Regions from separate parts of the Neobacillus sp. 204 genome, predicted to be linked through region 1. Evidence: predicted binding sites of a transcription regulator. Region 1 holds the regulator's gene; each other region holds the start of a gene.

Region 1 (5,490 bases):
AGCGTCTTGTTCCTGGTTATGAAGCACCATGCTATGTGGCTTGGTCAGCAAGAAACCGTTCACCATTAATTCGTATTCCTGCTTCTCGTGGCTTGAGTACACGTGTTGAAGTACGTAGTGTAGACCCATCAGCTAATCCATACTTAGCAATGGCTGTACTTCTAAAAGCTGGTTTAGACGGAATTAAAAACAAATTAACTCCTCCTGCACCAGTTGACAGAAACATCTATGTAATGAGCAAAGAAGAGAGAATCGAAGAAGGTATCGTCGATCTTCCTGCAACATTAGCTCAAGCATTAGACCAATTGAAATCTGATGAAGTAATTGTGTCTGGTCTTGGCGAGCACATTATGGAACACTTTGTTGAAGCGAAAGAAATTGAGTGGGATATGTTCCGTACAGTCGTTCACCAATGGGAACGCGATCAATATATGAGCATGTATTAATATCTAAAAAGTCCTGTCGCTCGTTGCGTCAGGGCTTTTACCTATTTGGGGCTGTTATTAAATTTGATAGCTTTACCCATTGATTGACGACCCGAATTGCTCGATATATCTACCTACGGTCAACAATAGCCCTGATTGACGACTTAAATTGCACATAATATCTGACTACGGTCGACAATAGCCTTGATTGATGATTTAAATTGCTCATAATATATAATTACGGTCGACAATCCCCCTTATTGACGACCTAGATGGCTCAATATATCTATCTATGGTCGACAATATCTCTGATTGGCAACCACAAATGCCCGTTCAAACCTGTGATGGTTGTTAATCCCCTCTACTGTCCATATGTCTTCTTTATTTCTTTAAAAATTCACAATTTTCTATGTTCTGCTACTCATATATAGTATATGCTTAAGTAGAAAACATTTGGGAGGTGCTTTTTTTGTATAAACTGCAAATTTGTAATGCTCTAACCCAAGAAATTCTTCGTGAAAAGACGTATAAGAAACCGGATCTTATTTTAAGTTTACTAGAATCAGGAGCAAAAGGTCAGGAATGTTTTCTATTTGATGAGAAACGTAGAACGTTAAAAGGAAACTATGTAAGCCATTCTGTCTTTACGGAAGCGGACACGCAAGTTTATAAAGCGTTTTTTAAGGTGAAATTATCTGAAATACAAGCACGCATAGCAAAATAGGCAAGTAGAGGAGGGCAGGCGCTGCAAAAAGAAAGGGTTTGTAAGATATGAGTTAAAGAAAATTAGCATAGCTGATAGAGCAGCAGAATTTTTATAAGAGAAAGCCATGATACGCTTGTATCATGGCTTTATTTCTTAATTATTCATTATTATCTTTTTCTGTCTGGTTTAGGAGCTTAATTTTAGAAAGAACGGCATCACCACCAATTCCAGCAATGATCGAAAAAAGGATATTTTCCACCGTTGAATTTGGAGCTGTATATAAAACAAGGAGAAGCGCAGCAACCGCACCTAGGAGTAATTCTTCTAAAAAACCGAGATAAATGAACTTTTTCGTTTTCCGGGGCATGATAATTTTTCCGTGCTTTCGAACATGTCCTACAATACCAACTGTTCCACCAATTACTATAGAGAAAATAATGTCCGCTAACACTGTTTCTCAACCTCCTTAAGCCTTTATTTTTTGGACCTAAGGTAAATCTTGGTGTAGTACTATTATATTATAGGTTAACAAGATAAGCATGAGTAAAAATACTGAATTTTCACTATATAAAATACATGATATGATAAAAATGAAAAATTTTCCCAATAGGGCGACAAAAAAAAGCATGCACCGTAGTGCAAGCTCCTTATTAATGAATATGCCGGTAAACACCAATAACTTTTCCTAAAATGGAAACATTCCTTAGGATAATAGGGTCCATTGTAGAATTTTCCGGCTGCAGGCGTATGTAATCTTTTTCCTTGAAAAATCTCTTACAGGTGGCTTCATCTTCCTCTGTCATTGCTACAACAATATCACCGTTATTTGCGGTTGGCTGCTGTTTTACAATTACATAGTCTCCATCTAGTATTCCGGCCTCTATCATACTCTCACCCATGATTTCTAGCATGAAAACTTGTTCATCTGCAGGTGCAAGACTTTCTGGAAGTGGGAAATACTCTTCCACATTTTCAATAGCTGTAATTGGAAGTCCTGCAGTTACTTTACCAACCACTGGAACATTTACTACTGCATTTCTTGGTATATGTGCTGCTACATCAGCTTCTAATATTTCAATTGCCCTTGGTTTGGTTGGATCTCGTCTAATAAGTCCTTTGCTTTCCAACCTTGCTAAGTGACCGTGTACAGTTGAGCTGGATGCCAGTCCAACCGCCTCTCCAATTTCCCTAACGGAAGGGGGATATCCTTTACTCTTAACCTCACTTTTAATGAAGTCTAAGATATCCTGCTGCCGCTTTGATATTTTAGCCATGATAAAATCCACCTCGTCTGGTTAATGTTGTCTTTATTATATCATGTTCGTATTTTTTATACAAACATAAGTTCGAAAAACAGTTGACAACAAACAAATGTTCGATTTATAATTAAATCAATAAAGCGAACATATATTCTTAGTAGAGGTGTTAATTTATGAAAAAATTATGGAACAAATACTCCTATGCTATTACACTTATTATTTTAAGCTGTTTATTTTCTTTCATTTTATCTTTCCAACATCACTCAAACGACCAGGATAAATATTTAAAGATTACGATTACTGAAGGCGATTCACTTTGGGGAATTTCAGATCAATTTTCAGAACAACATTCATTATCAAACAAAGAGTTTGTTGCATGGATTAAAAAGCATAATGAAATTGAAGAAGATCGGATTTTTCCTGGTGAAGAAATAATTATCCCAGTGAGCAAGGAAGAAGGTTCATCAACAAGAGAATTAGCGAGTGCTATAGGTGAATAGAAAGGAACAATTATGAAAGCAATCATATACTGCCGTGTCAGCACCAATAAAGAAACACAAGAAACATCCTTAAAGCGTCAGGAAGAGGAATTAACACAACTTGCTCAATCCTATCACTTTGAAATCGATAGGGTAATTAAAGAAAAGGCAAGTGGCTATGATTACGATCGAGAAGGAATTTTTCAATTATTAGAACGAATTAAGGATGAACAGGTTCAGGCTGTCTTAATCCAGGATGAAACACGACTTGGTAGAGGCAACGCTAAAATAGCTATCTTACATTGTATCTTAAAAGAAAATATTAAACTTTTTAGTATCTCCCATAGTGGTGAATTACAACTATCAGAATCGGATTCCATGGTTTTAAAAATTGTTGGTATGGTTGAGGAATATCAACGTAAACTACATAATGCAAAAATTAAGCGCGGAATGAAACGGGCAGTTCAAAAAGGATATAAACCTGAAAAAAACTTAAAGAATCTCGGCGAAGCATCTGGACGTGATAAAATTGAAGTCCCAGTAGAAGAAATTGTTCGATTAAGAAAGAATGGATTAATTTTTGCTGAAATAGCTGCCACTCTGAGAGGGTTTGGGTATAATATTTCAAAAGCAACGGTCCATAGAAGATACCAAGAATATATAGAATCACAAGAAGAGTAGACCTTTTGCCTTGTCATTAGGTTTTTTTTTTAGTAAAATCAGGTGTCATGTAAACAGATAGAAAGGAAGGTTCACTCCATGCTATCCAAAGAAAAAATGGCTAGAATTAATGAACTGGCAAGAAAAGCAAAGGCAACGGGATTGACTGAATCAGAAGCTAAAGAACAAACAACCTTAAGAAGCGAATATTTGGCAACTTTCCGTTCTAATATGCTTGATACCCTAACCAACACAAAGTTTATTGATCCCGAAGGAAATGATGTAACACCAGAAAAAATCAAAGCAAGGAAAAAAAATACACTTCACTAAAAGTCCAGGAATACAATTTTTTGTATTCCTATTTTACATAGAGAGACAATTTCTGTGCCAAAATAAAAAATAAAGTGAATTTTGTCTCTTATTATTATGCTATTTGTTGAATAAAAAACGGTATCAATATAAAATTGAAATGTACTTAGTAACCTAGTGATTAGGAAAGGATGTAATTCATGTTTAATACTATCGATGATTTATCAGTAACCTCAATTCGAACGCTTTCCATCGATGCAATCGAGAAAGCAAACTCTGGACATCCAGGGATGCCGATGGGTGCGGCGCCAATGACCTATACCTTATGGACACGCTTCATGAACCAAAATCCAAAGAATCCGAAATGGTTTAACCGTGATCGTTTTGTCTTATCTGCTGGACATGGTTCAGCGTTGCTATACAGCATGCTTCACTTATCTGGTTTCAATTTAACCATGGATGACCTAAAACAATTCCGCCAATGGGGTTCAAAAACACCTGGTCACCCGGAGTACGGTCACACTGAGGGTGTAGAAGCAACAACTGGACCACTTGGCCAGGGGATTGCAATGGCAGTGGGAATGGCAATGGCTGAACGCCATGTAGCAAGTGTTTATAATAAAGATAAATATGAACTTGTGAACCATTTTACATACAGCATTTGCGGAGATGGAGATTTGATGGAAGGTGTTTCTGCTGAGGCAGCTTCACTTGCTGGACACTTAAAACTAGGCCGCTTAGTTGTCCTTTATGATTCAAACGATATCTCCCTAGATGGTGACTTAGATAAGTCTTTCTCTGAAAGTGTTAAAGACCGCTTCTTATCATACGGATGGCAATATCTTCGTGTTGAGGATGGAAACAATTTAGAAGAAATTGCAAAAGCACTGGAAGATGCAAGAAATGATTTAGACAGACCAACCATGATCGAAGTAAGAACTGTGATTGGTTACGGTTCACCAAACCGTGCTGGAACTTCAGGTGTTCATGGTTCACCACTTGGAGCAAATGAGTTAAAACTTACAAAAGAAGCCTATAAATGGACTTTTGAAGAAGATTTCCATGTACCGCAGGAAGTCTATGATAACTTCCAGAAACTCATTGTCGAAAATGGTGAGAAAAAGGAAAAAGAGTGGAATGATCTTTTCGCTCAATATAAAAAGGAATATCCTGAACTAGCTTCCCAACTTGAACAAGCTTTAAATAATGAACTTCCTGCAGGATGGGATAAAGAAATCCCTGTATACAGTGAAGGGAAAAGTCTTGCAAGCCGCGCTTCATCAGGAGAAGTTATCAATGGGATTGCTAAGAATCTACCTATTTTTATCGGGGGATCAGCTGACCTTGCTGGATCAAATAAAACGATGATTAAAGGTACGAAAGACTTTATGCCAGGTTCTTATGAAGGCCGTAATATCTGGTTCGGTGTTCGTGAATTTGGAATGGGTGCTGCGATGAACGGGATCGCCCTACATGGTGGAGTAAAAGTTTTTGGCGGAACATTTTTTGTCTTCTCTGATTACTTACGCCCAGCTATTCGACTAGCAGCGTTGATGGGATTACCTGTTACGTATGTATTTACTCATGATAGTATTGCTGTTGGGGAAGACGGACCAACACATGAACCTGTAGAGCAATTGGCTGCTTTACGT
Region 2 (5,490 bases), on a different contig from region 1:
AAAGGTTTTTAACATTAAATAGTGGAAACGGGGGTTACAAAATATGAACTCTATTTCAATTTGATGTTAAAAGACTAGTATAATAGGTGCGTAGAAAGGAGGTTTGGAAAATGTGAAACATAAGATAAAAACCCTCGGGCAGTAGTCCGGCAAGACAGTTCCCGAGGATTAATTCCGTTGGGTATACCAACTTTGTTAGTATACCCTTTTTCTGAAAAAAATCAATATTTAACCTTAGAAAGAGGGATTACATATGAAAATAAGAGAAGATTATTTGATTAATGAAAAGACAGTCTTGTTGACAGGAGAGTATGATTGTAATGGTAAACTTATAACTAGGGTGATAGATGGGGAAGAAACTTTTCTGGTAGATTTGACTCCATCGCAGGTAATTGATGCAAATTTATTACTAGTAGGCTCAAATCTACGTGGGTCATTACATAGTTCTAAAAATCTTCTGGGACAATTGTATATGTATCCACTTACCATTAATTCACCACTAGGTATTTATCTACTTCCAACAAAATCTATGAAAAAGAGAAATTGTGTCTGGTTTTCCCTTATACATATAAAAAATATACAATCTCTTGGAATTCGAAAAACAAAAGTGTTTACAAGCTACGGACATATAGTAGAGTTAGATATGAGGAAAAGTGCATTTATCAATAGGTTTCAAATAGCGAAGGATTTAAGAGAATTGATTATAAAGAACAGCAGTAGCCCTTTAATGTATTACTTTGAATCTAAAAAAGGGTTTTATATTAGTGAGGATTCTAGTACTAATAAATATACATTTATTAAATAAAATAATTTATTACCATTTGGAGGACTCATTTTGAAGTGTTATTTATTCAAACTGGAGAATCTGAGTAAAACGAATCAAGTTATTTTAGGATCAATATAACAAAGAAACCATTGTAAAATCGTTCCAGGAAGGTTGATTTTACAATGGTTTTACTAATTCACAGAGAGTAATACAATACCCCTGACCAATAGTTTAGGAAACTATCCGATATGTCATCGATATGTCAACGTATTGTCATTACGGGATTGAGGCGGTATTTATGACCGACAGTGTAACCGTACGTCCTACGGCTTTAAAAATATTAACCTACAATTACAATTTATCCGAATATTAGTAATGTTGTCAATAATTTTCTTAATAAGTATTAAATGGTAGACCATATTCGTTAAGTCACTTGGTGCGAAATTCTATATTCTTAACGTTGGTGATCAGATTATCCTGTATAGAAATTTGGGCCATTAGAATCACCAAAGCAAAAACTCTCCGCCTAATTAGGTATATAATTAAGGACCAATTACGTCACTTTAACGAGTGGCGTTTTTTTTATTGGCATAATTTCTTTGATCTCGGAATAGTATTTACGGAATGAAAAGACAACGAGAGGGGAACTTCATATGAGCGATTATAATACGGGGAATTCTGCTTCAGTTTACGATTACGATGGACGTGATTCATACGAATGTTACGACTGCCGTCAAAAACTAAGAGATGCCGAGACATATGAAGCAGGCGGTAGAATATATTGCGGTACTTGTTACCAAGGCAAATAATTTACGCCTAATCAGGCGTTTTTCTTTTGACTAACAAAGGAACATTTGTTTGTATTTTATATAGAGAGCAGGAGGAGTACCAGATGGCAATTCGAAAATCGCAATAAAATAGAGGAAAGCCAACATATTCATAGACAAACTTACGATCTAATCTAATTACTTAACTATCGGTGTGTTTCATTTAGTTTACGAAGAATACTTAGTCAGACATGTATAAATATAGTGTTTTGGTGCGTTCAAATTTCGAGCATTGATGTGCAGACTCAAATAGCTGATTTCCCGTTGAATTACTTATATAAATAGACGAGAAATTTACGTGGATACACAGGTTTTTTTTATTAAAATAGTTTTAATTTGTCGAAGGGATTTTATGGAAATGTTACTAGTGAATTGTTACTATTTAGGTAGGAAGAGGGTGGGACGCTCATGACACTAAAAAAGATAATTGGGCTACTATTGTTAAGTGGTTTGTTAATTTTATCGGTTACTCCAACTTATGCATCCGTTCACGTTAATGGCTATTTTAGAAAAGACGGAACGTATGTACAACCACATTATCGGAGCAATCCAGACGGGAATTTCAACAATAACTGGTCAACAAAAGGAAATATTAATCCTTATACCGGTCAGGAAGGAACAAAGACGGAACCAGATTATTCAAGTGGCAACAATTACGATGTGGAAGTTCCAGATTTTACAACAATCCCCGATACAAATAAGAAACTTGAAGAAGAATTAAGAAAACAAACGGAAGAGTTAAATAAACAACGGGAGGAATCTGACAAAGAGCTTGATAATCTATTAAAACAGCTTGATGACGTAGGTAAAGACTATACTCCTCCTAATTTTGAAACTAGTACAAATACAGATGCAGATACATACACAGATACAGACACTGACACACAAAATTTAACGAACAGTATTCAAACAGATAAGGAAGAGAAACTAGAAAATAAGAAAAATGTTTCTAAGGATCACAAAAAATCGTTCCATTCTAAACTATCATTGTGGGATAAGTTTATCAAATCTTTAAAAGGTCTATTTAGTTAACCCTGCTTATATAGAATAATTAAGTATAGAACGTCTAAGGTGAATAGGAGACGTTTTTCTTTTTGTTTACATATAGAACGTTTGTTCGTGTGTAATAAGAACGAAGTAGATGTTCGAAATGACGATAAGAGATCGCGGTAAAATTAAATGGAATGCAGCTTCCTTTATACCGCAAGTCTTCGAAATGCAGCGCGATATGTTTAAGGATCAAGAGCGCCAGCCAAAGACGTTACTTAGCGAATTCGATACTGAGGAGTTTGACATGCGCATAGCTTACGCGATGGAATATAACCTAGCGGTGAAGCTGACGGTTTGGACCGATGGATTTAAGGAGGAACTTAAGGGACGAGTACATAACGTTGACTCGATTACTCATCAACTACGAGTTGAAGTAAAGCCTGGCGAAATTGAGCGGATTGCATTCAATGATGTTATCGGAGTGTATGTAATAGATTAACTTAATAGGGTTGAGATTTGGGCTGCAAATACAAAAAAGAGCCTCAGTTGATTAGCCGAGGCAGTCTTAGTTAGAAGAAATTTGATAAAAAGGGTCCATATGACATATAAAAGTCAATAGTAATGTCACCATCTTCGGTTCTACCGTCAATTTTAAATATAAAATCGGACCGGAGTTGTTTTTTATATTGTTTATAATAACTAGAATTCAAAATGTCATCTTTGACGTTATGGAAATCGAAATCAACAAGAATATAAGGTCCTTCTTCATCGTTCATCAATTCGATGTACTTCGTTTCGTCTACTTTTTCTAAGCTTGATCGAAGTTTGTAACGTAAACTGAAGGTAGGTAAATAATCCTTTTTAACTGATGCTTTAATAGTAGTTTTAATATCTTGAGGTAGATAAACTGTGAAGAAACTCTTTATAACTTGATCTCTTATTAAGCTTCGCTTCCTGTTCCTTTCGTTTTCTTTTCTTAAGTAAAATTTTTCTATGTTTTTATAAACCATTTGGATCGCCTCCTATTAATTTTTATGCGATCCCCATCGTTTACATTCTAATAACTTCCTTCTAAAAGAGGTCATGATCGGTTAAGAACGAGATATCAAATTGAGGTAATCGTTAACTAGTTGAGGAAAAGCTTTCGATAGGAACGAATTTTAATTCTTCATTTTGCCTGGAAATAAAAACTGCAGCTTACGCTATGAGCTAAAACACCTATTCAATGTCAAATGTTCGAAACACACAAAAACACGAAAAACGAATTTAATACACCAAAACTTGCCAAATGGAAAAGCCAATTATATAATTCTCTTATAATTAAATAAGTTCTTTAAGTGCCGCGAGACAATAAATTAAAATAATCTACGGCTTAATAGGGAATTCGGTTAAAATCCGAATCTGTTTACGCAACTGTAAGTGCTGATGAATCTTTGCCACTGCGCAATCCATTGTATGGGAAGGTGTATGCCACTGTGCAAATCGCTGTGTGGGAAGGCTGGGGTAGGTAGACGCACAAGTCAGGAGACCTGCTTAAAACTTTGATTTTTAAAGTAAAAGCGAGGTGAGCGTAATATTTATGGGTTTTTTTACTAATTTTTTAGACGTTTCGTTCGTTAAAGGCGTAGGAACGATTATTGTTGCAAATATTATCTGGCATTTTATTACTCATTACAAACTAACAAAACGATAATGAATAAAGCCCTTAGCAAATTTGCTGGGGCTTTACGTATGTAGATCGCTAACCTTCACGTCATACTCATCGATATATTCTACAATTTTTAGCAATCGTTGGATTGCGTAATCCTTATCTGATAAATCGTCTGCAATCAGCTCGCCAGTAAGGTCGAGAAGCTGCACCTTAATACGTGCGATCGTTAATTTTGCCACTAATAGGTCGTTCACTTTACAGCCACCCCTAATTTCGTTTGATGTTAGTTCACCACACTTATAATTTACATTTTCGACAGTGAGTTTCGGACTATTAATCTATCCCCATTAATATTCTGAGCGTAATTTTTCGACTTATACCATCGAAAGCCATGGATTAAACCACATGCTTATCAGATATTTTCACTAAATACTAATGTAGGTCTTGTTCAATAATCATATATATATGTCGTTAATTTCAAATACGCAGCCATTGAGGTTGCGTATTTTTTTTCGTTATAAAAGTATTTGGAAAAACCAATTCACAGCTGCTCAGGGTTCAGATTATTCAACGGTTACAACTGTAATAAAAAAATTTTGTCTAAGTGCGTTACAAACCTCGAAATGGGCCGGACTGTCTATATGAGAACAGTTAAGGAGGTGATTTGAAAATGGTTACATCAGCAATAATAGATCAATGTGTTTACAGAGCGTGTTTCTAATTAACTTAGCAACCACTTTATAAACCTTTCCAGTCGCTTAAGAAATGTAGCAAATAACCAAATATATCTAATATGGAGGAATTACAAATGAACACATTTAACCAAGAAAAATTTACTAAAGAGGACTTAAAAGGATTAGAGAGTTTATGGTGTACGCTTGATTGTTACTGTGATCTAGAAGTGGAACGTGAAATGTATGAGAATTTAATTTGGAGTTTAGCTAGATGTAGTGATCTAGTAACTGCTCAAAACAAATTGGACCTTGTAAATTTCTTAATAGAATCATATGGAGAATTACATAATTATAAAAAAGAAATAATGATAGGTATTGATTTTATGGGGATTATAGAAGAGATCGACACTAAACTACTTGAGATAATAGTACCCATAATAAAAGAAAAATTACGTGGGCACCGTGACAGGAGCTAGAACTAGAGGGTAAAAAATCTAAATTTGGAATATAAGTTAACAAATGAATTTGCTAACGCAAAAATGGAGGAATTCAGTTGGAAGAACTTGATAGTATAATTCGGCG
Region 3 (5,490 bases), on a different contig from region 1:
GACACAGCTGGTGGAGGACAGCGGATCATGGCCGCTGAAGAAATCGAAAAAGCAACCCACCCTACCAAAAGACAAAACGCACAGCAATGAATAAAATTGTAAACTCGGAAGCCGCTCATTGGTATCAGCGGCTTTTTCTATGCTAGAATAAAACTGTTAATTTATGGGCGCTGGGTGTAAATTTTTCATATGTTATATAAAATGCTACGGGAGGTGCCATAGTGAGGAAGGCATTTCGAACCTTGTTTGTCGTGTTGTTTTTCTGGTTATCTCTTGGTTTGTATTTTACAAACCGTCTCATGTATATGAAAAAGAAAGATGAAGAATTAATTTTAAGACGGGAAAAGGAGGCTGGCAGGTATAATCCCGAGGAGTTTGAGTCCTTGCCGAAGCGGGAGATTGATATTCCTTCCCCTTTTGGTTATATGATTAAAGCCCTTCTTGTTGAACCGCATCAGACCAATCGTTATATCATTATTTCTCATGGTGTAACCGAAACGAAAATTAATTCGATTAAATATGCGAATCTGTTTTTAACACGCGGGTTTAATACGTTAATTTATGACCATCGCCGCCACGGGGAATCTGGCGGAAAAACCACAAGTTTTGGTCATTATGAAAAATTTGATTTAAAAACAGTCGTCGATTGGCTCAAAAAAGAAAAAGGACCTCAGCTTGAACTTGGGATTCACGGTGAATCGATGGGGGCTGCTACCATGCTTCTTTATGCTGGTCTTCTTGAAGACGGTGCTGATTTTTATATTGCTGATTGTCCATTTTCGGATTTTAAGGAGCAGCTTGCTTATCTAATCAAAAGGGATTTTAAGCTTGTCCCAAGTCTTTTACTGCCACTTGGTGATGCCCTTTTACGCCTGCGGGATAAATATTCGATTCGAAATGTATCTCCGATTTCGGTTATTGAAAATATCAAACATCCGATTTTGTTTATTCACAGTCAAAAGGATGATTTTATTCTCCCGACAATGACAAAGGATTTATTTGAGCAAAAAAAGGGGCCTAAAATGCTTTTTTTGGCCGCTAATGGCCGCCATGCCCAGTCATTTAATGAAAACCGCGCGGATTATGAACGAGTGATTGATGAATTTTTACAAAAGTATGTTGACCATCCGTTGCCAAGCTAAAAACAGACTGTCCAAAATGGATCAGTCTGTTTTTTCTTTGATGATTAAACTCATATGGCCATTTAGGATTTGCTGTGGACTTTTTAGTTGAAAGCAATTTGCCGATGGGGAAAAATCAATTTTCATTTGCTCATCGAAAAAAACAGTTTTTGATTTTTCTACATAAATCGTTCTATCATTTGTCTCAATCGCGATATCATTAGTTTCTACTTCCGGTATAAACCACAAAACTACTACCCCGTTTACGGCACACCCACAGCCGTCTGTATCGTACTTTAGCTTTAAGTAGCCTTCTCGGCCATTAATTCTCTCATTTATTTTTTCAGCTGCCGCTGTAGTTATATTGATCTCCAAGTTTATCGCTCCCCTCTTTTTAGCATATGGTGATTGTACCATATGTTTGGTGAAGTTGTTTCTTCTTTGCTTATGGATTTAGTTGCTTTTTCCTCATCTTCCATTTAATCTCATTATTAGAAATTAAAAAAAGGGGTGCTTTTCATGTCAAAAATACAAATCAAAGTAAACGATAACGGGTCACTGAGAATTACAGGTGATGTGGAATTGTTAGATGGCGAAGGCAATGTCTATACAACAAAGCCGTCCTTTTCCCTCTGCCGCTGTGGTTTATCCAATAACAAACCATTTTGCGACGGCTCGCATAAAGGAAAATTCGAATCCCAGGTTCGGGCTCCAAAAGAAGAATAAGCATAGAAAGAGCGGCTTCGCAATATGAAGCCGCTCTTTCTTATGCTTCTGTCATCCGGATGTCAGCAATGGCATCAATCGGAATCCGGTGCACTTCTTCAAAGCGGTCTATCACATGAAGCCGTTGGGTCAGTTCGTCCCAGTAATGGATTTTGCCAATCACGATTTCATAGTTCTGATTTCGATAATGGGTGATCGTCACGTACTGATCATATTCAATTGCTTCGGACAAGATCTCGTTCATGCGTTCCAGCTGCTGTTCATCCATTTCTCGTTTCTGTTCATACCGATCTTCCTTCACCCAATCTCTGAGCAATTTCACATGCTCAGGAAGCATCATTGACGTCCATTTGATCCTTCCGCGATCGCGAATCATATGCTTCTCCTTCTTTCGGTCTTAACTCAGTTTCAGTATTAATATTTGACTACTGTCTAGCTCCAGCGCCCAGCGGCTAGTGTACTTCGCACTTCTCCCTACGATAAGTCAACATCGAATCGCTAACGCTCTCCGTGTTTCCTTTATCTCAGTCGAAGTGCTCCACAAGGAACGCTTCGGCAGCATAAGCATCGCACGAAGGAAAAAGCGTTAGCTTTTTCGAGGAGTCCATACGCCGCTAAACGGGCGCCTCCGCTTTTCTTATTACCTTTTATGTCCTCCAACTAACGTGGCCCGATGCTTTGCTGTTCCAGCAGCTGTATAAGAAACAGCACGCAGCAAGGAACCGGAACCAAAGCGTTTACGGACAGTATCCACCACATAGCCAAGCTCACGCCTCTTATAGGCACCCATGTCGAAAAGATCGAGCTGAAGCTCACGGTCATCAACAATGTTGCTAATGGCAATCGAAATCTGCCGTACCGTCTTTCCAGTGTAATGTTCATGAAATAATTCAAGACAAACACAATAAAGCTCCATCGTCACATTCGTTGGCTGCCCAATCGTTCTGGAGCGATGAAAACCGCCGCCAAATTCGTCCTGGCTGTAGCCAACTCCGAGACTAATGGTTCTCCCTGCCTTTCGATGCGTCCGTGCCCGCCTTGCTACCTCCTCACACATTTCTAAAATGACCGTCTTAATTTCCTTTTCCTCCTTATAGTCCCTTAAAAGAATTTGACTTTTTCCAAAGCTAATCTGCCCTTGGATAAGTGGTGCGCCCAATTCAGAAAGATCGACACCCCAGGCATGATAATAAAGCTGATTCCCCATGATGCCGAATTTCTTTTCTAACTTTTCTAAATCATAGCGAGCTAGTTGACCTACAGTAAAAATGCCCATCCCATTTAATGTTTTTTCAACACGCCTGCCGATCCCCCACATTTCCCTGAGCGGTGACACCTTCCAAAGTTTTGTCTGAACATCTTCATACGTCCACTCGGCCACTCCTCGTTTCTTGGCATCAAGGTCAAGGCAGAGCTTCGCCAGTAACATGTTCGGACCTATTCCAACAGCACATGGCAGCTGAAATTCCCGCTCAATATCATCCTTTATTTTTTGGGCAATCGTATGGGCATCCCCCCATAAACGAATGGCACCATCCACTTTAATAAAGCTTTCATCAACGCTATAGACATGAATCGCTTCTTTTGGAACATAGCGATTAAATACACGCGAAATTTCGGTGGCAATTCGCAAATACGTTGCCATTTTAGGCTCAACAATTTGAATCCTAGGGTCTTTGGGAATCTCAAACATCCGGGAACCCGTTTTGATACCAAATTCTTTTTTCATCCGCGGCGACGCAGCAAGAACAATACTTCCCTGCCGCTCTTTTTGACCGACCACAGCTAAATAACACTCCAAAGGGTCAAGACCATACATGACAGCCGAACAGCTGGCATAGAAGCTCTTCATGTCCACACATAAAATTTTATTTTGCGGCAGTGCGCTGTAATCCACCATGACGTATCCCCCACAATTTTAATATCGAACATAAGTTCCTTTTTATTATATTCACTATCATAAGCGAATATGCGTTCGCATTCAATGGAAACTTTTTGACAGGTTTCAATATGGAGATTGGACGGAAAAACGATATAATGAGGAAGAGAGGTGCGTTCGTATGGAGAAAAAACTGATAAAAAAAATGATTTTAAACTGTTTTAAACAGTATTACGAAGCAGAATCAATGCCTATTAGTGATAAAGACTTGGAGGAGTTGACAATACGGATTTTTCAACTAAAAGAGGAAGAACCTACAGCGAATTTATTCGAGGTTGTGAATGACGCGGTGTATGAATTTTTAACTGGGTAGATAAGTATCTGAAGTTTGCGATGATTTCCAATTAATATCCAGCAAATGTCGTAAGTTTCGTAAAATGTGTAGTAAATGTCCATAATTATGTAGTAAGTTCCAATAAATATGTAGTAATTCTCAGTAATTATGTAGTAAGTTCCAATAAATATAAGAATCTAAAAAAAGCCCCTGAAACAGAGGCCTCCTCATAACGTCTATTTCTGATTAAAAGCACGTCTGCCAATTCGCTCGAACAGCCGGGGGAAGAGTACGTACACAACACTGCCCATATTCATCCAACGCGGCAAATTAATCTCCCTTGTTTTCGTCAGCATGCTGTCGACGACCTTCTGGGCAACATACTCGGGCTTAAGCATAAATCTCTGCACATTTTTAACATACGTACCTTTTTCGTCGGCTATATTAAAAAAATTGGTAGCGATTGGTCCAGGATTCACTGAGGTTACAAGGACATTAAAATCTGCTAACTCCATTCGCAGTGAGTTCGTGTAACCAAGAACGGCATGCTTTGAGGCTGAATAGACACTTGATTTTGGAGTGGCAATTTTCCCAGCCTGTGAGGCAATATTAATAATATGGCCAAAACGTCTTTCACGCATTTTCGGGAGCACCATGCTTGTGCAGGCCATGAGCCCCACCACATTCACATCAAACATGCCCTTAATTTCATCCAATGTCGCCAAGTGGGCTTCACGAAAAACTCCAAAGCCGGCATTATTGACTAGAATATCAATAGCTCCTATTGTATCGAAAACCCGTTGGAAAACTGTCTGCACCTGATCTGTATCCGACACATCCAGTTGAAAAACATCCACTTTAACCTGATGCTTTTGCTGTAGTTCTGTTTGCAGCTGCTCGAGTTTACCAATATTTCGGGCTAATAGCACAAGATTGGCCCCGTTTGATGCACAAAGCTTGGCGATTTCCGCCCCGATTCCTCCCGATGCACCTGTAATCACGATATTTCTACCTTTTAATTGTTCCCTAACCATTATTACACCTCATCTGAGTTGATCAAACGCTAAAGCTTAGCTTGATAAAGCACGGGATTTGTACCCTTACTAATAATCTCTCCGATAGATGATAAATAGTCAAGTTGTGCGACAGTTTCTGAAATGGTCAACATCAGTTCACGCTGATAAACAGACGGAAACAGACGTTTACAAATTTCAAAGACGGTAAGCTCTTCTTCTTTTAACCAGCTATGAACCGTCATAGCCCGCTCATGTTGGCGCTTCAATCGTTTATCTACCAACTCTGCTAACTTGTAAACTTCCTCACCATGCCCTGTGTAGACACATTGAATTGGATAGGAAAGTAGTTTCTTCATAGAGTCATTGTGCTGAAGTTGAGGCTGCGGTCTTTCCGTTTCGCCAGGGGCTGGCGGT

Evidence for each region. The regulator LexA, encoded in region 1, represses DNA repair genes until DNA is damaged. The targets are predictions, from matches to a motif close to CGAACATATGTTCG.
Region 2: the regulator LexA is predicted to act here: its motif matches at 2,700-2,713, upstream of ACJ004_RS04330 (YolD-like family protein).
Region 3: the regulator LexA is predicted to act here: its motif matches at 3,812-3,825, upstream of ACJ004_RS14085 (Y-family DNA polymerase).

What each region holds. Positions count from the first base shown of each region.
Region 1 covers NZ_JBJORY010000001.1:618,794-624,283, forward strand. Annotated here, with positions in the region: gene glnA (type I glutamate--ammonia ligase) at 1-446, shown strand, start outside; gene ACJ004_RS03075 (hypothetical protein) at 895-1,149, shown strand; gene ACJ004_RS03080 (DUF4257 domain-containing protein) at 1,289-1,582, opposite strand; gene lexA (transcriptional repressor LexA) at 1,782-2,405, opposite strand; gene yneA (cell division suppressor protein YneA) at 2,564-2,890, shown strand; gene ACJ004_RS03095 (YneB family resolvase-like protein) at 2,903-3,550, shown strand; gene ACJ004_RS03100 (DUF896 domain-containing protein) at 3,629-3,859, shown strand; gene tkt (transketolase) at 4,039-5,490, shown strand, end outside.
Region 2 covers NZ_JBJORY010000002.1:37,209-42,698, forward strand. Annotated here, with positions in the region: gene ACJ004_RS04315 (competence protein ComK) at 254-805, shown strand; gene ACJ004_RS04320 (LIM domain-containing protein) at 1,420-1,575, shown strand; gene ACJ004_RS04325 (mediator of RNA polymerase II transcription subunit 21) at 2,002-2,625, shown strand; gene ACJ004_RS04330 (YolD-like family protein) at 2,744-3,082, shown strand; gene ACJ004_RS04335 (hypothetical protein) at 3,153-3,593, opposite strand; cobalamin riboswitch at 3,902-4,134, shown strand; gene ACJ004_RS04340 (hypothetical protein) at 4,309-4,488, opposite strand; gene ACJ004_RS04345 (hypothetical protein) at 5,043-5,384, shown strand; gene ACJ004_RS04350 (hypothetical protein) at 5,462-5,490, shown strand, end outside.
Region 3 covers NZ_JBJORY010000006.1:158,434-163,923, forward strand. Annotated here, with positions in the region: gene ACJ004_RS14060 (hypothetical protein) at 1-90, shown strand, start outside; gene ACJ004_RS14065 (alpha/beta hydrolase) at 222-1,142, shown strand; gene ACJ004_RS14070 (iron-sulfur cluster biosynthesis family protein) at 1,164-1,496, opposite strand; gene ACJ004_RS14075 (CDGSH iron-sulfur domain-containing protein) at 1,641-1,847, shown strand; gene ACJ004_RS14080 (YolD-like family protein) at 1,888-2,223, opposite strand; gene ACJ004_RS14085 (Y-family DNA polymerase) at 2,488-3,747, opposite strand; gene ACJ004_RS14090 (YqzH family protein) at 3,908-4,099, shown strand; gene ACJ004_RS14095 (SDR family NAD(P)-dependent oxidoreductase) at 4,297-5,094, opposite strand; gene ACJ004_RS14100 (MBL fold metallo-hydrolase) at 5,124-5,490, opposite strand, start outside.